Regions from separate parts of the Pseudomonas sp. FG6 genome, predicted to be linked through region 1. Evidence: predicted binding sites of a transcription regulator. Region 1 holds the regulator's gene; each other region holds the start of a gene.
The links. Region 1 encodes sigma-54, which starts transcription at its own class of promoters, with help from an activator protein. Its sites were predicted from a motif close to ANTGGCATNNANNTTGCTNT; they were not measured.
Positions count from the first base shown of each region.

Region 2: a site for sigma-54 is predicted at 3,445-3,464, ahead of ACODSJ_RS21020 (pilin). Genes of this name have one in related genera too.
Region 3: a site for sigma-54 is predicted at 2,610-2,629, ahead of ACODSJ_RS17680 (circularly permuted type 2 ATP-grasp protein). Genes of this name have one in related genera too.

Region 1 covers NZ_JBMDJD010000014.1:119,029-126,134, reverse strand. Annotated here, with positions in the region: gene ACODSJ_RS11780 (KdsC family phosphatase) at 1-288, shown strand, start outside; gene lptC (LPS export ABC transporter periplasmic protein LptC) at 296-865, shown strand; gene lptA (lipopolysaccharide transport periplasmic protein LptA) at 852-1,397, shown strand; gene lptB (LPS export ABC transporter ATP-binding protein) at 1,398-2,123, shown strand; gene ACODSJ_RS11760 (RNA polymerase factor sigma-54) at 2,289-3,782, shown strand; gene hpf (ribosome hibernation-promoting factor, HPF/YfiA family) at 3,859-4,167, shown strand; gene ptsN (PTS IIA-like nitrogen regulatory protein PtsN) at 4,180-4,644, shown strand; gene rapZ (RNase adapter RapZ) at 4,647-5,504, shown strand; gene ACODSJ_RS11740 (HPr family phosphocarrier protein) at 5,520-5,795, shown strand; gene pmbA (metalloprotease PmbA) at 6,105-7,106, opposite strand, start outside.
Region 2 covers NZ_JBMDJD010000038.1:33,815-40,920, reverse strand. Annotated here, with positions in the region: gene ACODSJ_RS21035 (prepilin peptidase) at 1-361, opposite strand, end outside; gene ACODSJ_RS21030 (type II secretion system F family protein) at 363-1,580, opposite strand; gene pilB (type IV-A pilus assembly ATPase PilB) at 1,583-3,283, opposite strand; gene ACODSJ_RS21020 (pilin) at 3,511-3,921, shown strand; gene ACODSJ_RS21015 (BON domain-containing protein) at 4,218-4,571, shown strand; gene ACODSJ_RS21010 (DUF2845 domain-containing protein) at 4,769-5,065, opposite strand; gene ACODSJ_RS21005 (DUF748 domain-containing protein) at 5,067-7,106, opposite strand, start outside.
Region 3 covers NZ_JBMDJD010000027.1:4,148-11,253, reverse strand. Annotated here, with positions in the region: gene ACODSJ_RS17705 (translation initiation factor 2) at 1-349, shown strand, start outside; gene ACODSJ_RS17700 (YkgJ family cysteine cluster protein) at 498-752, shown strand; gene ACODSJ_RS17695 (START domain-containing protein) at 806-1,414, shown strand; gene ACODSJ_RS17690 (hypothetical protein) at 1,553-1,789, shown strand; gene ACODSJ_RS17685 (ribonuclease E inhibitor RraB) at 1,993-2,334, shown strand; gene ACODSJ_RS17680 (circularly permuted type 2 ATP-grasp protein) at 2,660-4,069, shown strand; gene ACODSJ_RS17675 (alpha-E domain-containing protein) at 4,082-5,032, shown strand; gene ACODSJ_RS17670 (transglutaminase family protein) at 5,029-5,811, shown strand; gene ACODSJ_RS17665 (c-type cytochrome) at 6,020-6,832, opposite strand.

The DNA.
Region 1 (7,106 bases):
CACCTTTATCAGGGGCGCGAGGACAAACTGGTGGTGCTGGACGAATTGCTGGGCCAACTCAACCTGAGCTATGAACAGGTCGCCTACCTGGGTGACGACCTGCCGGACCTGCCGGTGATTCGCCGGGTTGGCCTGGGCATGGCGGTCGCCAACGCGGCCGGTTTCGTACGCGAGCACGCCCACGGCGTCACCACGGCACGAGGCGGCGAAGGCGCGGCCCGTGAATTCTGTGAACTGATCCTGCGCGCCCAGGGCCGCCTCGAAGCGGCCAACGCCGCGTACCTGTGAGCCATTTATGCTGAGCAAAAAGATTCGCACCATCGTGGTGTTCGGCTGCATCGCGGCGATATTCGCAGCGGTGGGCTACTGGAACATCAGCCCGGAACGCTTTCTCGACCAGCCGGCAGCGGCGGTCGAGGAGCGCATCGACTGGTATGCGACCAACACCCATACCCTGCAATACCTGCCCGACGGCAAGGTGCAGTACGAAATGACCGCCGACAAGGTCGATCACATCAAGGCCACCGACATCAGCCTGGTCACCCAGCCTGACCTGAACATGTTCCGCGGCACCGAGTTCCCATGGCATGTGCAGAGCGAGCACGCCGAGGTCAACTCCGGCGGCACCGAAGTAGAACTGATCGACTCGGTGCGCGTCGCGCGAACCGATGAGAAGAACCGTACGACCATCATCACCAGCACGCGCATGACCGTGTTCCCACAGCAGCAATATGCGCAGACCGAGCAACCCGTTAGAATCGACGGCGCCGGCGGGGTATCGACCGGCATAGGAATGAAGGCGTATTTGAAGGAAAGCAGGATACACCTGCTCTCGAAAGTAAGAGGACAGTATGAAGCTCGCTAAAACCCTCCCTATTTTGCTCAGTCTGGGCGCAGCACTGGGAAGCGCGAGCGCCTGGGCTCTTCCCACCGACCGCGACCAGCCGATCCGCATCCAGGCCGACGACGCCCAGCTGGACGACAAGAACGGCATCGCCACGTACAAGGGCGATGTCATCATCACCCAGGGCTCGATGAAGGTGACCGGCAATACCGTGACCATCACCCGCACCCAGTCCGGCGACATCGACGTGGTGACCTCGGTGGGCAACCTCGCCTATTTCGAGCAGTTGCAAACCGCAGGCGACACCAAGCCAGTCCAGGGCTATGGGGTGACCATCCAGTATCACGCCTCCCAGGACCGCGTCGTACTGATCGACCGCGCCAAGGTCGTCGACAAGGACGGCAACGTGACCCAGGGCGAGAAAATCGTCTATGACACCAACAAGAAGCTGGCCAGCGCCGGCCGCGCCACCGGCAACAAAGTGACCGAGCAGCGGCCGCGGATCGACATGGTGATCCAGCCTAAAAAGAAAACCGAGCAAAAGGCCCAGTAAATGGCAACTCTGAAAGCTCAGCACTTGGCCAAGAGCTACAAGAGCCGTCAAGTCGTACGTGATGTCAGCCTGTCCATCGACAGCGGCCAGATCGTCGGCCTGCTCGGCCCCAACGGCGCGGGCAAGACCACCTGCTTCTACATGATCGTGGGCCTGGTCCAGGCCGACCAGGGTCGCGTACTGATCGACGACCTGGACGTCAGCCACCAGCCGATGCACGGTCGGGCGAAGGCGGGTATCGGCTACCTGCCGCAAGAAGCGTCGATCTTCCGCAAACTGTCGGTTGCCGACAACATCATGGCCATCCTCGAGACCCGCAAGGAGCTCGACAAGGCCGGTCGTCGCCAGGAACTGGAAAGCCTGCTGCAGGAATTCCACATCAGCCACATCCGTGACAACCTCGGCATGAGCCTGTCCGGTGGCGAGCGACGCCGCGTGGAGATTGCCCGGGCCCTGGCCACCGCACCGAAGTTCATCCTGCTCGACGAACCCTTCGCCGGTGTGGACCCGATCTCGGTCGGCGACATCAAGCAGATCATCCACCACCTCAAGGCCAAGGGGATCGGCGTACTGATCACCGACCACAACGTGCGTGAGACACTGGATATCTGCGAAACCGCCTATATCGTCAACGACGGCCAACTGATTGCCGAAGGCGATGCCGAAACCATCCTGGCCAACGATCTGGTCAAGGAAGTGTACCTGGGCCATGAGTTCCGCCTGTAAGCGCAAAGTGTCTGGCAAATCGTCCCGGCGCCGCTAAATTTTATTATGGCGGCGCCCTAGGCAAACACTTCAGTTTCAGGCATATAATTTGCTTAAGTTTGGCGCTCCGGCGCCCTGTAGTGGATGGCGCATGTGCGCCGGCGAATAAGGTGTTAAGCCCCTGCCATGAAACCATCGCTAGTCTTGAGAATGGGCCAGCAGCTGACGATGACACCGCAGCTGCAACAGGCCATCCGCCTGCTCCAATTGTCGACCCTGGACCTGCAACAGGAAATCCAGGAAGCGTTGGAGTCCAATCCGATGCTCGAACGCCAGGAAGAAGGCGACGACTTCGACAACTCCGACCCAATGGCCGATAACGTCGAGCAAAAGCCCAATACCGAAGCCCCGGAACCGTCCTACCAGGAAGCCGCCCCAACGGTGGACAACCTCGAGGAAGGCGAGTGGAACGAACGCATCCCCAACGACCTTCCGGTCGACACGGCCTGGGAAGACGTCTACCAGACCAGCGCCAGCAGCCTGCCAAGCAGTGACGACGACGAGTGGGATTTCACCACCCGCACGTCCGCCGGCGAGAGCCTGCAAAGCCACCTGCTGTGGCAATTGAACCTGGCGCCGATGTCCGACACCGATCGCCTGATCGCCGTCACCCTGATCGACTGCATCAACAACCAAGGCTACCTGGACGAGACCCTCGAAGAAATCCTCGAAGCCTTCGACCCTGAGCTGGATATCGAGCTGGACGAGATCGAGGCCGTCCTGCACCGCATCCAACAGTTCGAGCCGGCCGGCGTCGCCGCCCGCAACCTGGGCGAATGCCTGTTGCTGCAACTGCGCCAGCTGCCCGCCAAGACACCTTGGCTGACCGAGGCCAAGCGACTGGTCACCGATTTCATCGACCTGCTGGGCGGCCGCGACTACAGCCAACTGATGCGACGCATGAAGCTCAAGGAAGATGAGCTGCGCCAGGTGATCGAGCTGGTCCAGAGCCTTAATCCGCGACCGGGCTCGCAGATCGAGTCCACCGAACCCGAATACGTCGTGCCCGACGTGATCGTGCGCAAGCACAACGATCGCTGGCTGGTGGAGCTCAACCAGGAGTCGGTGCCCAAGCTGCGGGTCAACGCCCAATACGCAGGCTTCGTCAGGCGTGCCGACACCAGCGCCGACAACACCTTCATGCGCAACCAGTTGCAGGAGGCGCGCTGGTTCATCAAGAGCCTGCAAAGCCGCAACGAGACCCTGATGAAAGTAGCCACCCAGATCGTCGAGCATCAGCGCGGCTTCCTGGAGTACGGCGACGAAGCGATGAAACCGTTGGTCCTGCATGACATCGCCGAAGCGGTGGGCATGCACGAGTCGACAATTTCCCGGGTGACCACCCAGAAATTCATGCATACCCCTCGGGGTATCTATGAGCTGAAATACTTTTTCTCCAGCCACGTCAGCACCTCCGAAGGCGGCGAATGCTCGTCCACGGCCATCCGCGCGATCATCAAGAAACTGGTGGCTGCGGAAAATCAGAAAAAGCCGTTGAGTGACAGCAAGATCGCTGGTTTACTGGAGGCACAAGGCATTCAGGTGGCCCGCCGTACCGTCGCCAAGTACCGCGAATCCCTCGGGATCGCACCTTCGAGCGAACGCAAGCGGTTGATGTAGCGGGCCCCGCCACAGCGTTCCAGTGGCAGGCATTTCTGCCTGCCGCTTTATGCACTGGCAACGAAGGAGAAGCTGTATGCAAGTCAACATCAGTGGACACCAACTGGAAGTGACCGAACCCCTGCGCACCTACATCGGCGAAAAACTCGACCGATTGGAAAGGCATTTCGACAAGATCACCAATGTGCAAGTCACGATGAACGTCGAGAAGCTGCTGCAGAAAATCGAAGCCACGCTGCATATCCCCGGCGGAGAAGTGGTTGCGAACGCAGAGCACACAGACATGTACGCCGCGATTGACCTGCTGACCGACAAGCTGGATCGCCAACTTAAAAAGCATAAGGAAAAGACCCAGAGCCTCCTCCAGGGCGCGACCGGTCGTTAACCCCCTCAATCCATGATCCGACTAGAAACCATCCTGACCCCCGGCCGTTCCCAGGTGAACGCGCCGGGTGGCAGCAAGAAAAAAGCCCTCGAACAAATCGCCAACCTGATCCACCGGGAAGTACCGGATCTGGAAATGCAGGATGTCTTCGAGGCCCTGGTTGCCCGTGAAAAACTCGGTTCCACCGGTTTTGGCAACGGCATCGCCATTCCTCACTGCCGCCTCAAAGGTTGTACCGCGCCCATCAGTGCGCTACTGCACCTTGAAGCCGCCATAGAGTTCGACGCCATCGACGGCGCACCGGTCGACCTGCTGTTCGTGCTGTTGGTGCCGGAAGCGGCGACCGATGCGCACCTGGAGCTGCTGCGCCAGATTGCCAGCATGCTGGACCGCAAGGAAGTGCGCGAAAAACTGCGCAGCGCACCGAATAACGAAGCCTTGTACCAGGTTGTCCTGGACGAGCAGAACGGTCACTGAACATGCGCCTGATCATCGTCAGCGGCCGCTCCGGCTCCGGTAAGAGTACCGCCCTCAACGTCCTTGAGGACAACGGCTACTATTGCATCGACAACCTGCCGGCCGGCTTGCTGCCGGAACTGGCCGAACGCGCACTGATCAATACCGAGCTGGCGCAACCGCTGGTGGCGGTGTCCATCGATGCCCGCAACCTGCCGAGCCATCTGTCGCGCTTCCCGCAATTGCTCGAAGAAGTCCGCAGCCGGCACATCCAGTGCGACGTGCTGTACCTGGACGCCGACGAAGAAACCCTGCTCAAGCGTTTTTCCGAAACCCGTCGTCGCCACCCCCTGAGCAACGCCAGCCGTTCCCTGGCCGAAGCCATCGAGGACGAGACCCAACTGCTGGGCCCCATCGCGGACCTGGCGGACCTGAAGATCAACACCACGAACCTGAACCTGTACCAGTTGCGTGACACCATCAAGCTGCGCCTGCTGAACCAGCCGGAGCCGGGTACCGCATTCCTGGTGGAGTCGTTCGGTTTCAAGCGTGGCATGCCGGTGGACGCCGACCTGGTGTTTGACGTGCGCTGCCTGCCCAACCCGTATTGGAAGCCGGAATTGCGTGAGCAGTCCGGGCTCGACCAACCGGTGATCGACTATCTGGCCGCCCAGCCGGATGTCGAAGACATGTTCCAGGACATTTCCAGCTACCTGCTCAAATGGCTGCCGCGCTTTGCCGCGAGCAACCGCGCCTACGTGACGATCGCCATCGGCTGTACCGGTGGTCATCACCGCTCTGTCTACCTGACCGAACGCCTGGGTCAGCTCCTGCAACAGTCCCTGAAGAACGTCCAGGTTCGCCACCGCGACCTCAGCTAAAGGATCCACATCGCGATGCCTGCTCGGGAAATTGAAATCATCAACAAGTTGGGCCTGCATGCCCGGGCATCGGCCAAGTTCGTCGGGGTGGCGGGCCAGTTTCCCGAGACCACGATCCGGGTTGGCCGCACGCCCGAGACCACGGTCGATGGTAAAAGCATCATGGCAATGATGATGCTCGCCGCCGGCAAGGGCACCAAGATCCACTTGGCGACCGAAGGTGAACAGGCGCAGGAAGCCATGGATGCCCTGGTGGCCCTGATCAACAATTACTTCGACGAAGGCGGTTGATCGCCCCTGGCCGATGCAGGCTTGAAAAGGATGAGGCTGCTTCGAGCTAGGCTTGAGGCAGGCTTGAGGCAGGCTTGCTTGAGGTAGGCTTGCTGTAGGCTTGCTTGAGGTAGGCTTGCTTGAGGTAGGCTTGCTGTAGGCTTGCTGTGGCGAGGGAGCTTGCTCCCGCTGGGCTGCGCAGCAGCCCCCAAGCTTTTTGCGGTTGCTTCGCAACCGAGCGGGAGCAAGCTCCCTCACCACAGAAGGTTCTGCGAACCCAAAAAAGGCGCGCCATCCAAAGGACGGCGCGCCTTTTTCATTGCGGCCAGGTCAGCTACCCGCCACCGTCATCCGCTCGATCAACACCGAACCTGTGCGAATGTTGCTGCGCAGCTCCAGGTCGCTGCCCACGGCCACGATCTGCTTGAACATGTCGCGCAGGTTACCGGCGATGGTCACTTCCTGGACCGGGAACTGGATCTCGCCGTTCTCGACCCAGAATCCCGCAGCACCACGGGAGTAATCGCCGGTCACCATGTTCAGGCCATGGCCCATCAGTTCAGTTACCAGCAGGCCTCGCCCCATTCGCCGCAGCAAGGCGGCCTGGTCTTCATCGCCGTGGGTCACGAACAGGTTATGCACGCCACCGGCATTGGCAGTGCTCGGCATGCCCAGCTTGCGGCCCGAATAGGTGCCGAGGATGTAGGACACCAACTCGCCGCGCTCGACGAACGGCTTGGCATAGGTGGCCAGGCCATCACCGTCGAACGCCGAGCTGCCCATGGCCTGCACCAGGTGCGGACGTTCGTCGATGGTCATCCATTCCGGGAACAGCTTCTGGCCCAGTGCGCCCTCGAGGAACGAGGACTTGCGATACAGGTTGCCGCCGGACACCGCCGACAGGAAGCTGCCGAACAAGCCACCGGCCAGCTCGGCCGAAAACAGCACCGGTACTTCACAGGTCGGTACGGGTCGTGCGCCCAGGCGACTGGCCGCCCGTTGCGCGGCTTTCTGGCCGATGCTCACCGGGTCGGCCAGCAAAGTGCCCTGGCGGTTCACGTCGTACCAGTAATCGCGCTGCATCTGGCCGTCGGCTTCGGCGATCATCACGCAACTGAGGCTGTGGCGAGTAGATGCATAACCGCCGATGAAACCGTGGCTGTTGCCATAGACCCGGCAACCCTGGTGAGTGTTGAGCGTCGTGCCGTCGGCGTTCTTGATCCGGCTGTCGGCGTCGAAAGCCGCCGCTTCACAGCGCAGCGCTTGCTCGATGGCCTGTTCAGGGCTGATGTCCCAGGCATGGAACAGGTCAAAATCCTTTTGCTCCTTGCA
Region 2 (7,106 bases), on a different contig from region 1:
AGGCCGACAGCGCACCGCAGGCCAATTCGGTCAGGGGGTAGCGCCGGCCGATGGGCGCGGCGCAGCTCGAACAGCGACCGCGCAACAACAGGTAGCTGAGCAGCGGGATGTTCTCCCAGGCCCGGATGCGGTGCCCGCAGTGCGGGCACTGCGAGTGCGGCAGCATCAGGTTGTACACCGGGCCCGGGGTCTCGGCCGGCAGGCCCAGCAGGTCGTGGGCTTGCAGGCGCCATTCGCGGCTGAGCATCTTGGGCAGGCGCCACACCAGCACGTTGAGGAAACTGCCGATGATCAATCCGAGCAATAAGGCGGTCAGCGTGAAGGCCAGGGGGTAAAGCGCGAAAAATTCGCTCAGGGGCATGTCAGATCGCCGAGCCGAGTTGAAAGATGGGCAAGTACATGGCAACCACCAGGCCGCCGACGACCACCCCCAGGACCACCATGATGAATGGCTCCATCAGGCTGGTGAGGCTGTCCACCAGGTTGTCCACCTCGGCCTCGTAGAAGCCCGCCACCTTGTCGAGCATGTCGTCCAGCGCCCCGGACTCCTCGCCGATCGCGGTCATCTGGACCGCCAGGTTGGGGAAGATGCCGGAAGCGCGCATGGAAAAATTCAGCTGCATGCCGGTCGAGACGTCCTGGCGGATGCGTTGCACCGCCCGCTTGAACACCACGTTGCCGGTGGCGCCCGAAACCGATTCCAGGGCCTCCACCAGCGGCACGCCGGCCGCGAAGGTCGTGGACAGTGTGCGGGCGAAGCGGGCCACGGCGGATTTGTACATCAGGGCGCCGATCAGCGGCAGCTTGAGCAGCCATGTGTCCCGCCAGTCTCGGAAACCCTGGGAACGCTTGAGCGCGTGTTTCACGCCAAAGAAGCCGCCCACCAACCCGCCCAGCAGCACCCACCACCACTCCTGCATGAATTGCGACAGGCCGATGACCATCACGGTGAAGGCCGGCAGTTGCGCGCCGAACCCGTTGAACACCGATTCGAACTGTGGCACGACCTTGACCAGCAGGATGCCGGTCACCACGGCCGCGACCACCACCACGGCCGCCGGATACGTCATGGCTTTCTTGATCTTGGCCTTGAGCGCTTCGCTCTTTTCCTTGTACGTCGCGATCCGGTCCAGCAGCGTGTCCAGTGCACCGGCCTGTTCGCCGGCATCCACCAGGTTGCAGTACAGCTCGTCGAAATATTGCGGGCTCTTGCGCAGCGAAGCGGCGAAGCTGTTGCCGGCGGCGACTTCCTGCTTCACCTCATCCACCAGCTTGCGCATGTTGGCGTTGTCGAACCCTTCGCCAATGATGTCGAAGGCTTGCAGCAAGGGTACGCCCGCCTTGAGCATCGTCGCCATCTGCCGGGTGAAGAGGGCAATGTCCAGCGGCTTGATGCGCTTGCCCTTGCTGAAGATCGAGGTGGATTTCTTGCGGACCTTGCCCGGGTTGATGCCTTGCTTGCGCAGCTGTGCCTTGACCAGCGCCGGGCTTTGGCCCGTCAGCTCACCGGTCATTTTCGTGCCTTTGCGGTCCTTGCCTTCCCAAGTGTAGACATCGGTTTTTACTGCCTTGACCGCCATGTTCAATCCTTGGTGACCCGGTTGATTTCTTCGAGGCTGGTGACGCCTTGCATTACTTTGAGCAGCCCCGAGGCGCGCAGGTCATTGAAGCCGTCCTTGCGCATTTGCAGATCGATTTCCAGCGAGTTGCCTTCGGCCATGATCAGCCGTTGCAGCTCGGGTGTGTTCTTGACCACCTCGTAGACCCCCGTGCGCCCCTTGTAGCCGTTGTTGCATTGTTCGCAACCGACCGGCTCATAGATCGTGAAGGTGCCGATGCGTTCCCGGGGGAAGCCTTCCTTGAGCAGTGTTTCCGGCGCAAGCTCGATTGCCTTCTTGCAATGGTTGCACAACTTGCGCGCCAGCCGTTGGGCGATGATCAAATGCACGGCGGTGGCGATGTTGAAGCCGGGGATGCCCATGTTCTGCAGGCGGATCAGGGTTTCGGCGGCGCTGTTGGTGTGCAGGGTGGAGAGCACCAGGTGCCCGGTCTGGGCGGCCTTGATGGCGATTTCGGCAGTCTCCAGGTCGCGGATCTCGCCGACCATGATGACGTCCGGGTCCTGGCGCAGGAACGAGCGCAGGGCCTGGGCGAAATCCAGCCCCTGGCGCGGATTCACGTTGACCTGGTTGATGCCCTCCATGTTGATTTCCACCGGGTCTTCGGCGGTGGAAATGTTGATGTCCACGGTGTTGAGGATATTCAGCCCGGTGTAGAGCGAGACGGTCTTGCCCGAGCCGGTCGGCCCGGTCACCAGGATCAAGCCTTGGGGTTGTTTGAGGGCGGCCAGGTACAGCTCTTTCTGGTCTGGCTCGTAGCCCAGGGCATCGATGCCCATCTGCGCGCTGGACGGGTCGAGGATCCGGATCACCACTTTTTCGCCCCATAGCGTGGGCAGGGTGTTGACCCGGAAGTCGATGGACTTGGTTTTCGACAGGCGCATTTTCAGTCGCCCGTCCTGGGGTTTGCGCCGCTCGGAAATGTCCAGGCTGGCCATGACTTTCAGGCGCGCGGCGATTCGGTTGGCCAACTGGATCGGGGGCTTGGCCACTTCCCGCAGCATGCCGTCGGTACGCACCCGAACCCGGTAGCTTTTTTCGTAGGGTTCAAAGTGAAGGTCGGAGGAGCCGCCCTTGATCGCGTCCAGCAGCATCTTGTTGACGAACCGCACCACGGGCGCGTCGTCGGTGTCCTGGCCGGCGATGCTGTCCTGCTTGTGGTCATCGGCCGACTCGATGTCCAGGCCATCGAGGTCGACGTCGCCCATGCCTTCCAGGCCGGTGCTGCTGGATTCGAAGAACCGGTCGATGGCGTCGCTGAGCTTGTCGTCTTCCACCAGGATGGCTTCGGTGGTCAGTCCGGTGCTGAATTGGATGTCGTTGATGGCCTGGTGATTGGTCGGGTCGGAGATGCCGATGAACAGTTTGTTGCCGCGCCGCCACAACGGCAGGGCGTGATGTTGGCGCACCAGTTTCTCGCTGACCAGGCCGGCCGGCTGGCTGTCTTTGTCAAGGCTGTTGAGGTCCAGCAGGGCGACGCCAAAATGCTCCGAGGCAATTTCCGCCACTTGGCGACTCTGGACCAGTTTGTTCTGTACCAGGTAGCTGACCAGGGGCATGTGATTGCGCTGGGCCTGTTGATGGGCCTGCAGGGCGTTTTGCTCGGTGATCAGTTCGGCCTGCACCAGTTGCTTGGTCAGGCCGCTGAGGGCGATGTCGTTCATGGAAATACCGGACGCGGACAGTTCATGACTTATAGCCTAGTCAAGCATCGACGCCAAACCAGCGGGGCAGGGTGACAAAAAATGTCAGATAGTGCGGTTGTTGAGGCTTGCCTGGCAGGCTGACGCGCTTTGGGCGCCTTTACTGGCGGGAGGGCGCGCAGGTTGGCATGTGCTGTGCTATGACTGATTCAGGACATGAGATTTCGCCTCATGCTATGGAGAGGTCTATGAGCAAGCAGAATGGTTTTACCCTGATCGAACTGCTGATCGTCGTGGCGATCATCGGCATCCTGGCGACGTTTGCGTTGCCGCAATATTCCAAGTACCAGGCACGGGCCAAGGCGACGGCGGGGTTGGGTGAGATCACCGCGATGAAGGTGCCCTACGAAGATATGATGAATCAGGGGACCGACCCCACTTTGGCCAACATGGGCGTCACTTCACCCACCAGTAACTGCACCGTTGCGGTTACCGGCACTGCTTCGGCGGGGACAGGCACCATTGTCTGTACGCTGCTCAAAGCCCCGGCGGCTGTCGTGGGCAAGACGATCACGCTCAGTCGTGATGCCACTGGCGTGTGGACCTGTGCGTCCACGGCCTCCAAAGACTACTTGCCGGCTGGTTGCCCTGGCGTTTGATAGGGTGAGAACGCTCGCTCCCGCTTGAGGCAACGTTTCTGGCGGGAGTTAGCGTCTGGTTCTCGAAAGCCTTCGCAATTCAAATGCTTAAGGGAAGGTCCAAAACCGGCAAGTTGCATGTCTGGAATCGCCCGGTCTTGCATTTTGCATGATCCTGAAAAAAGCCGTTTCGCTTAACTGTTTGATTTATAAGTAATTACCCCATATTTCAAAATTGGCACAGCCTTCGCACTACTCCTGATACCCCTGCCGGGAAGCACGTCCGGCAGTTTCTGAGGAAAACAGGAGTTACTCGTATGAAGAAGTTCGCTATCACTGCCGCCGCTGCGACCGCACTGACCCTGTCCATGGCTAGCGCTTTCGCCGAGACCCCTCAAGCCACTCAGGCGCCAATGACACTGGCGGCCGGCGAAATGACCAAAGCCAAGGAAGGGACCCAAGACACCTGGATCACCACCAAGGTCAAAGCTGACCTGGTCACCGAAAAAGGCATCCCAGGCACCGACATCAAGGTTGAAACCAACAAGGGCGTTGTGTCCCTGTCTTCCGATGTGGCCGTGACCAAGGCGCAAAAGGAAACGGCTGTGGCCATCGCGAAGAAAATCAAAGGCGTACAAGCCGTATCGGCTGATGGCCTGAAGGCCCAATAAGGCCAAGACTTCTCGCCTGGACCGGGAGAGGGCGCGGCAAGCGGGCTGAGTCATACGCTTGCCGCTGCTTTGCAGTTCATGCGAAAGGCCACAGGGACGTGGCCATTACAGGCCTCCGGCAGTTGTGTCGGGGGCCTGTTCTATTCAAGGGAAGGCGTCGGGAAAGTCACCTGACCGCCGAGGGTGTGGTGGTACGGTCAGCGCCCGCGCTTGCTGGTGATCTGCACCAGCCGATTGCCCTCGAAGCGCAGGTACTGGTACATACCGCTGTTGGGGCCGTAGGTCCATTCCTCCACCGGGTATTCTTCGCGGCGATTGACACTGCGCTTATAGCCCAGGTCGTCACGCGCCATGGGTTGCCCGCATTTTTGCAGCACTTCGCTTGCGCGGTCACCGACGCTGATCAACTGGCTGCCGCAGCGCAGCGTGTCGGCGGCTGAGGCCGAGCCAGCGGCGAGCAGCAAACCCAGGCTGAGGCAAGACAGGCGCGGCACCTTATTCGGCATCCAGGTGCATAGGGGTGATCACGCTGCCGTCGCTTTCGGCCTGGCCGATGTTGGCGTCGATGAAGTAAACGCGGTCGTCGGCCAGATGGCCCTTGTCCACCAGGAAGTCCTTGATGCTGCTGGCCCGTTCCTGTCCCAGTTGACGCAACAGCACATCGCTGTTGCTCCAGAACTGGATCAGGCTCTCGCGCAATTTGTCGGTGCGGGCCTTCTTCTCCAGTTGCGCCCATTCGGCCGGCGGCTGGCCCTTGAGACGGGTGCGGTAGATGCCTTCGAGCAGCGGCGCCTTTTCATCCTCTGGCACCTGCAGCAACGAGGCCTGGGCCGGTACTTTGTCGCCCCGGCGCTGGAGCATCTTGTAATAGGTGTACTGGTACTCGCGCTCCAGGCGCTGGGCGGCGAGCAGCGGCCCATCGCTGCTTTCGGCGACGGTACCTTCGATCTCCAGGCGCAGCTCCGGACGTTTGGCGAGGGCCTCGGACAGCTTGAGCAGCACACCTTCGTTTTCCTTGCTCAGGTCGCTGGAGCCGGGCGCGAACGCAACACTGCCCAGGTCTTCGGAACCGCCGCTGACCAGCCCACCGATGAGTTTGAATGGCGCCTGGGCTGCCCGGACCAGCAGGTTGCGCAGGGTCTGCCAGATGATGGGCATCACACTGAATTGCGGGTCATTGAGGTTGCCGGAAACCGGCAGTTCGATGGATATCCGGCCTTCGGAGTCCTTCAGCAGGGCAACGGCCAGCTTCAACGGCAGGCTCACGGCGTCCGGGCTGTCGACTTTTTCCCCCAGTTGCAACTGTTCGACCACCACTTTGTTCTCGGCCTGGAGCTGGCCCTGGGTGATGCGGTAGTGCAGGTCCAGGTTGAGTCGGCCCTTGCGGATACGGTAGCCGGCGAACTTTCCGGAATAGGGGGTCAGGGTGGTCAGTTCGACCCGCTTGAAGCTGGTGGCGATGTCGAGGCTGGCTATCGGGTCGAAGGGGTTGACCGCGCCCTTGATGGTGACCGGCGCGTAGCGGTCGACCTTGCCCTTGACGTCCACGCTGGCCGGTTTTGCCTGGCGGCTGTCGATGGTGCCGATCTGGCCGTTGAGCTGCTGGATGGCGGTGGCGAAGTTGGGGGTCAGGCTGAAGTCGGCGAAGTTCGCCGAGCCGTCATTGATGGCGATACCGCCGATGTGAATACCCAGCGGTTTCTGCTGGGACGCCGGTTTGGCCGCAGGTTTCTTCGCGCCGCTGTCGGCCGGTTGCGGGATCAGCAGGTCATCGATGTTGGTGGTGCGATCTTCGTTGATCATGAAGCGCGCGTAAGGCTGGAACAGGTTGACCTTGTCGATCGACAGGCTGTCGCCGTGTTCGTAGTCGAGGCCTTCGACCACCAGGCTCTGCCACTTGAGGAAGTCGCGGGTCTTGAGGGTGTCGAGGGTGTGCAACTGGTCGACCTGGGCGCGGCCCGTGATGGCAAAGGCCAGCGGCTCGACGCTCTTGAGGTTGACGGCCAGGTTGCTGCCGAGCATTCCGGAGCGCAGCTCCAGGCGAATGAACGGGCTGATGTAGGCCTGGGCGACGCGCAGGTCGATGTCCTGGGTCTTGACGTTGAGCTTGGCGGTGATCGGGTTCAAGTTGACTTGGCCGTCGGCGAGGATCTTGCCTTGCTTGCCGAGCCCGGTGTCCAGCTTGAGGGTAAAAGGCGAGCCGTTGAGGGTGTCGTAGTCCTGCAGGTCGAGGTTCAGCGGGCCGACTTCAAGTGCAACGGCCGGTTGGGCCTGGCGGTCGGTCAGGTGCACCTGGTAATTGCGCAGTTGCACGTCTTTGAGCAACACCTGCCACGGCTTGCTGGCGACGGGGGCCGGCTTGGGCGAGTCGGCCGCCGCCGGCGCGGAGGCCGGTTCGACCTTGGTTGATGGCTTGGCCGGTTGGCTGGCGAAGAGCTTCTGCCAGTCGAGCTGCCCGTCTGCCTCGCGCGCGGCCCAGGTTTCCAGTTTCTGGCTGCGGACCTTGCCCACCACCACTTGCTGCTTGGCCAGGTC
Region 3 (7,106 bases), on a different contig from region 1:
TATAAAGACACCGGCCAAGAAAGCGCCCGCCAAAAAAGCCGCTGCCACGGCGAAGAAGCGAGCGCCGATTGCCTCCAAGAGCCAATCTGCCCATGAAATTGCCCAGACTCCGCTACCGCCGGCCAAGCTGGATTTGAGCCTGCCCCGCGACATGGTCGAACAGCTCCAGCCTCCCGGCAAAGTGTCGTTGCCCAAGCGCGAACCGTTGTTGCCGTCCATGTTCGGCGAGAAGCCCGGGCCGTTCCAACTCAATGGCCGTTTGCTGAGCAACGAAATGCAGCTGCCCCTGCGTAACCAGGAGCGCTATGACGTCGAAGGCGCGGCGCTGGACATCGAATTCAAGCAATAGGCCTGCATTCTGGATGCTGTTCGTCGCTGACTGTCCGGTCATCCGGTCGCTGGGGAAAAAACACGTGGACGGTAATTTAAAACAACTGTTTTAGCCGCTACTCTGTGTGCCGTTACCAACCATTACCTGCCGTGAGGATGTTGTCGTCATGAAATGCCGTGAAGGCTGTGGCGCATGCTGCATTGCCCCTTCCATCAGCTCGTCCATTCCGGGCATGCCCCAAGGCAAGCCGGCGGGCGAACGTTGCGTGCAATTGTCGGTCGATAACCTGTGCCAGATCTTTGGCCAACCGGAACGCCCGGCGGTGTGCTCGGGCTTCCAGGCCGACGTCGAGGTCTGCGGCAACAGCAGCGAAGAGGCCATTCGGCTGATCGGTTGGTGGGAGCAAATCACGGCGGCGTAATGGGGCAATGAACGGCACTCAAATGAACGAACTTGGACAATAAGGAAAAGACTATGGGTTCGCTGCATCGTATGGCTGTGTTGTGTGGGTTGACTGCCTTGTTGGCCACGGCAACCGCCCAGGCTGAAGACTGGCAAGTGACCAAGGAACAGGACGGTATCAAGGTGTCCCTCAGTGAAGTGGCCGGCTCCAAATACAAGGCCTACCGCGGCGTGACCGTCATGAAAACCACCGTGGAAAAGCTGCGGGCCCTGCAAGAGGACGTTTCCGGGGCCTGTGCCTGGATTCATGAGTGCAAGAGCCAGAAGCTGCTCAAGCATGAGACCAACAAGAGCTGGACCTACACCCAATTCAACACGCCATGGCCGGTCACCTCCCGTGATTCGGTGCTGGAGATCACCACAGAAGAAGGCGCCGACGGCAGCCTGACTCGACACCTCAAGGGCGTGCCGACTTACCTGCCCGAAGAAAAGGGTTTTGTGCGTGTGACCCAGGTCGACGGGTTCTGGAAGTTCACCCCCAAGGGTGCGGGCCAGGTCGAAGTGGTCTACCAGGTCCACACCGAGCCAGGGGGTGACGTACCGTCCTGGCTGGCCAACAAGTTTGTGGTAGATGCGCCGTTCAACACCTTGAAATCCTTGAGGGAACGCGCCGAGAAATAATCGACGACAACTGTGTGAAAAGACCGCCCCCGAGGCGGTTTTTTCACAGGACCGCCCAACGATCCGGCGGAACGATTATTGCGCCCCGAATGTCGAGATAGGAGTAAGCCAGGTCCTGAATTGATCGAGGAGACAGCGATGCAAAAGTGGGAAATCACTTTCGTTGATGATCACGGCGAGACCCTCGCCGAGCAGTTCGACTATGAACAGGAGCCCACGATGGAACAGGCTGCACAATGGATTCGCGAAAGGCTGCTTCCGGTGCCTGCGCAACTGGACCTCAACGACCTGGAAGGTCGCACCCAAGACCCGACCGTCAAGAATCTCAAGTCCCAGCACAGCATTGAAATCGTCAGCATTACGCCGATTTCATGACGTTCCGTGCCTGGCCCCGCTTGGCAGTGGCGATGACTTGAGGCTACTCTGCAATTGAGATCAGCGAAAGGATCGCTCAGGTCCGGTCTTGTCAGCTACATGCTTGTGTCCCAACGGTGATTTGTGCCGTATCGCGTCCAGCCTGCGGGTTGCATGCGCGGGAAGAGGGAAAGTCTATCCATTGGTTTTCAGGAGGACGTTTCATGAGCACAGCCTATCAAGAAGACATCAGTACCAGCGTGCTGCGCCGCATGAAAGAAGGCGGTTTCGATTTTTCCCGATTTCATCCCATCGAGTTCTACGCCATTTTCCCCGACGAGGAGCGGGCGCGCAGGGCAGCAGGTCATTTTCGGGGCGAGTCGCTCAATGCCCAGATCAGTGCACGAGACGACGGTGCCTGGTCATTGGAATTGAGCCGAGTGATGTACGCCACCTACGATGATATTGGCGATTTCGAGCAGGATTTCGAGGCAGTGGTCGAGCCCTTGGGTGGCGTTATCGAGGGCTGGGGTGTCAAGCAGGAGATCCGGCGCCTGCAAGCCTGATCCCCTCATCGCAACCGCAGCGACGGCCGACCTTTGTGTCGGCCGTTCTCGTGTAGGGGCCCCGCAAGTGACACCTCTATCGCCTCCATCCGCATCATTTCCCTCCTGACGGTAATCCAGATCAAGTCGTATCGTTTTTCCATGGCTATGCTCTGCAGAGACGTCGCTGCTGCGCAATGAGGCGAGGGCGGCGTGACGGGGGCAGCGGCTGCACCGAATGGGTGCCAGGCCTGTCGATGGATAATCCAACCCGTTGACCAGCAAGTGTTTATGCCGATGGCACGGGCTTTGCGAAGCCGTGTGCCAGGGTGACAAGGAGTACGGCATGATCCGCACGGGTTTTGATGAAATGTACGACGCCGAAGGGCAGGTCCGCCCACATTACCGGGCGTTTTCCCGGTGGTTGGCTGAAACACCCGACGAGCTGCTGGCGCAACGCAGGCGCGAAGCCGACCTGCTGTTTCATCGCGCCGGTATTACGTTCACCCTCTACGGGGACGAGCAGGGAACCGAGCGCCTGATCCCCTTCGACACCATCCCGCGCAGCATCCCGGCCCGTGAGTGGCGGGTCATCGAACGGGGCTGTATCCAGCGGGTCAAGGCGCTGAACCTGTTTCTCGCCGACCTTTATCACCAGCAGCGGATTATCCGCGCCGGCATCATTCCGGCCGAGCAAGTGCTGGCCAACGAACAGTATCAACTGGCGATGCAAGGGCTGGACCTGCACCGCGACATCTATGCCCATATTTGCGGCATCGACCTGGTGCGTGATGGCGACGGCACGTACTACGTACTCGAAGACAATCTGCGCACGCCCAGTGGCGTGAGCTACATGCTCGAAGACCGCAAGATGATGATGCGCCTGTTCCCGGAGCTGTTCGCCGCCCAGCGCATCGCCCCGATCGACCATTATCCAAATCTGCTGCTCGACACCCTGAAAAGCGCCAGCCCGCTGGACGACCCCAGCGTCGTGGTGCTCACGCCCGGGCGCTTTAACAGTGCGTTCTTCGAGCACGCCTTCCTGGCGCGGGAGATGGGGGTGGAACTGGTCGAAGGGGCCGACCTGTTCGTGCGGGACGACAAGGTCTTCATGCGTACCACGGACGGGCCGAAAGCAGTGGATGTGATCTACCGTCGCCTGGATGATGCCTTCCTCGATCCGTTGGCCTTCAACCCCGATTCGCTGCTTGGCGTGCCGGGGCTGCTGGCGTCCTACCGTAGCGGCAATGTGGTGCTGGCCAACGCCATCGGCACGGGCGTGGCGGACGATAAGTCGGTGTACCCGTTCGTCCCCGACATGATCCGTTTCTACCTGGACGAAGAGCCCATCCTGAAGAACGTCCCGACCTGGCAGTGCCGCAAGCCCGCTGAACTTTCCCACGTGCTGGCGAATCTTCCAGACTTGGTGGTCAAGGAAACCCAGGGCTCCGGCGGCTACGGAATGCTGGTGGGGCCGGCGGCGACGACGGCGCAGATCGAGGCTTTTCGCGAGCGGATCAAGGCCAAGCCTCACGCCTACATCGCCCAGCCGACGCTGTCGCTCTCGACGTGCCCGACCTTTGTCGAGAACGGCGTCGCGCCGCGCCACATCGATTTGCGTCCCTTTGTGCTGGCCGGTCGCGAAACCCGTGTGGTGCCCGGCGGGCTGACTCGTGTGGCGCTGCGCGAAGGCTCCCTGGTGGTGAATTCGTCCCAGGGCGGTGGTACCAAGGACACCTGGGTGGTCGAGGATTGAAGGACGCATGCAATGTTAAGTAGAACTGCCTCGGACCTGTATTGGATGTCACGCTATCTGGAGCGTGCCGAGAACCTCGCGCGGATGCTCGAGGTCAGCTATTCGTTGTCGCTGATGCCCCAGGACGGGCGCGGTGACGGCTTGCACGAACTGGCGATGCCGTTGTTGATCACCGGCACCCTGGACGATTACCGGCAACGACACGGCGAGCTGCACGCCGAGCGGCTGCTGGATTTTTTCGCCCTGGAAGCGGCGAACCCGGCCAGCATCTATAGCTGCCTGGGCGCTGCACGGGCTTGTGCCCATGCCGTGCGTGGGCGAATTACCGCCGACATGTGGGAAAACATCAACGCCACCTGGCTGGAAATTCGCGACATCGCCGCCCAAGGCTTGAACCGCTACGGCATGAGCCGTTTTTGCGAGTGGATCAAGGAACGCTCCCACCTGTTTCGCGGCGCAACCTACGGCACCATCATGCGCAACGACGCCTTCAGCTTCATTCGCCTGGGCACCTTCATCGAAAGGGCCGACAACACCTTGCGCCTGCTCGACGCCCGGTACGAAATGGCCGGTGACCAGGCTGATTCGGTCAGCGACGGCACGGCCCACGCGTATTACCAATGGAGCGCCTTGCTGCGGGCCTTGTCGTCGTTCGAGGCCTACACCGAGATTTACCGCGAAGCCCCGGGCGCCCGTCATGTGGCCGAGTTGCTGCTGTTGCGTGCCGACGTGCCGCGTTCGCTGCGCGCCTGCACCGAAGAAATCGACCAGATCCTCGCCAGCCTGCCCGGCAGCAACGGGCGGCGGGCACAACGCCTGGCAGCGCAGATGGACGCACGCCTGCGCTACACCGGCATTATCGAAATCCTCGCGGGGGGCCTGCATGCCTGGCTCACCGAGTTCATCCCACGGGTGCGCGAGCTGGGCAACGCCATCCACGATTCCTACCTGGAGGTCATATGAGACTTACGATCAGTCACGAAACGGCCTACCACTATGCCGACCAGGTTCGCGCCAGTATCCAATACCTGCGCCTGACTCCCCACGACAGTGAGCGCCAACAGGTGTTGAGCTGGCAGCTCGACCTGCCGCGGCCGGTGCGGGCGCAGTTGGACCCGTTTGGCAACATCCTGCATGTACTGAGCCTGGACGAGCCCCACGAGACGATCATCATCGGCGCCCGCGGCCAGGTGGATATCGATCCATTGCGCGAAGCCGAGCATGAAAGCCAATCAGCGCTGCCGTTCCTGCGGTTCACCCGGCTGACCGAGGCGGACGAGACCCTTCGCGCCTTTGCTGCGCAACAATGCAAGCAGCGTCGCGATCGCACTGCACTGATCGACCTGATGCACGGGTTGCACCAGCACATGATCTACGCCCCTGGCACCACGACCGTCGAGACCAGCGCGGCCCAGGCCTTTGCCGGTCGTAGCGGGGTTTGCCAGGACCATGCCCACGCGTTCCTGGCCTGTGCGCGCAGCCTGGGCATTGCTGCACGGTATGTGTCGGGGTACCTGTTCAGCGAGCAGAGCGCCCACTTGGCAAGCCATGCCTGGGCGGAGGCCTGGCTCGACGGTGCCTGGTACAGCTTCGACGTCACCCACCAACTGGCCCGCCCGGAGCGGCACCTGAAACTGGCCGTGGGCCTGGATTACCTGGACGCCTGCCCGGTGCGTGGACTGCGGCGCGGGGGCGGTTGCGAACAGATGCACGCCAAGCTGGTCGAGGCGCCGCAGCAATAGCTGACGAGGCATTCAATGTGGCGAGGGGAGGGGATCAATCTGTGGGAGCAAGGCTTGCCCGTGATGCCGGCGACGCGGTCTTTGGCGAGCGAGCTGTTGTGGCGAGGGAGCTTGCTCCCGCTGGCTGCGTAGCAGCCCCTAAAATTCGTGAGCGCTCCGCTCTAGTGCGCTCGAGCGGGAGCAAGCTCCCTCGCCACGAAAAGCAGTCTTAAGGTGTCAACGGCTGCTTACGCCCCGCCATATGCGTCAAATAACCCACCAGCAAATCCAGCTCCGAGTCCGGCAGTACCGCCGCCGAGAACCCCGGCATCTTGCCTTGTGGCCAATGACGCAGGGCCTGAGGGTCGCGGATGTAGCGCTTGAGGAAACCTGCCGAGAAGTATTCGGTCGGGTTGAAGGGAACGTTCAGGTCCGGGCCGAACTGCGCATCACCGGCACCATTGAGCCGGTGGCACGCCAGGCAATTTTTCTGGAACAGTTCGAAACCTTTGTTGATCGGATCGTTCTTGGCCAGGTTGGGCGCCGGCAGCAAGGCCGGGAAACGTTCGGCCACGGCTGACAGGCGCTTGATGCTCGCCACCGCGTACGGCCATTGCTCCGGGCTGATATGGCCGGCTTGGGGATCCGTCCAGACCAGGTAGAACGGCCCGGCGCTGTGCTTGCCTTCTCCCAGCGGTGGCCATGGCTTGGCTGGGTCCTCGATGGCCAGCCAGGCTCGGGCGCCGCGCTGGTTGAGCAGCGGTGCCGCAGGCATTTCCGCGGCGAAGCCGTCCGAGGCGACGGCTTGCAGGTGATCGTCCGGCTTGATGCCTGTCAACAAGGCCGTCAACGGCACGGCGCGATAGCTCATCGGCTTCTTGTAGGAAACGTCTTCGGAGATCTCGACCGTCCGGGCTTCCGGATGCTTGAGCAGTTCGTCGGTTTGCCAGGTGCGCGTCGTCGAGCCGAGCTCCATCACCAGTTGCGCGGCATACAGGGGCGTGCTGAGCAGCAACGCCCCGAACACTATGAGAGCTTTCAATTGAATCGCCATCCATGTCGAGGGGGGCGCAAAGATTGGCACAGCCACCACGGCTCGAACAACGCGACCATCAGGTTTTTTGAGGGCGCAGACGCTGGCGTACGAACCTCAACCGATCATCTTGGGGATATTGGGCAATATCAACAGCAGTGTCGTGGCGAAGAGAATGAGTCCGGCTTGACGAACTTTCGAATGCTTGAACATGGCTGACCCGCCTTTTTTGTTATTTCCTGGAGGCCAGCCTGCTTTTCTCCATCACGGCTGGCGTTGCACT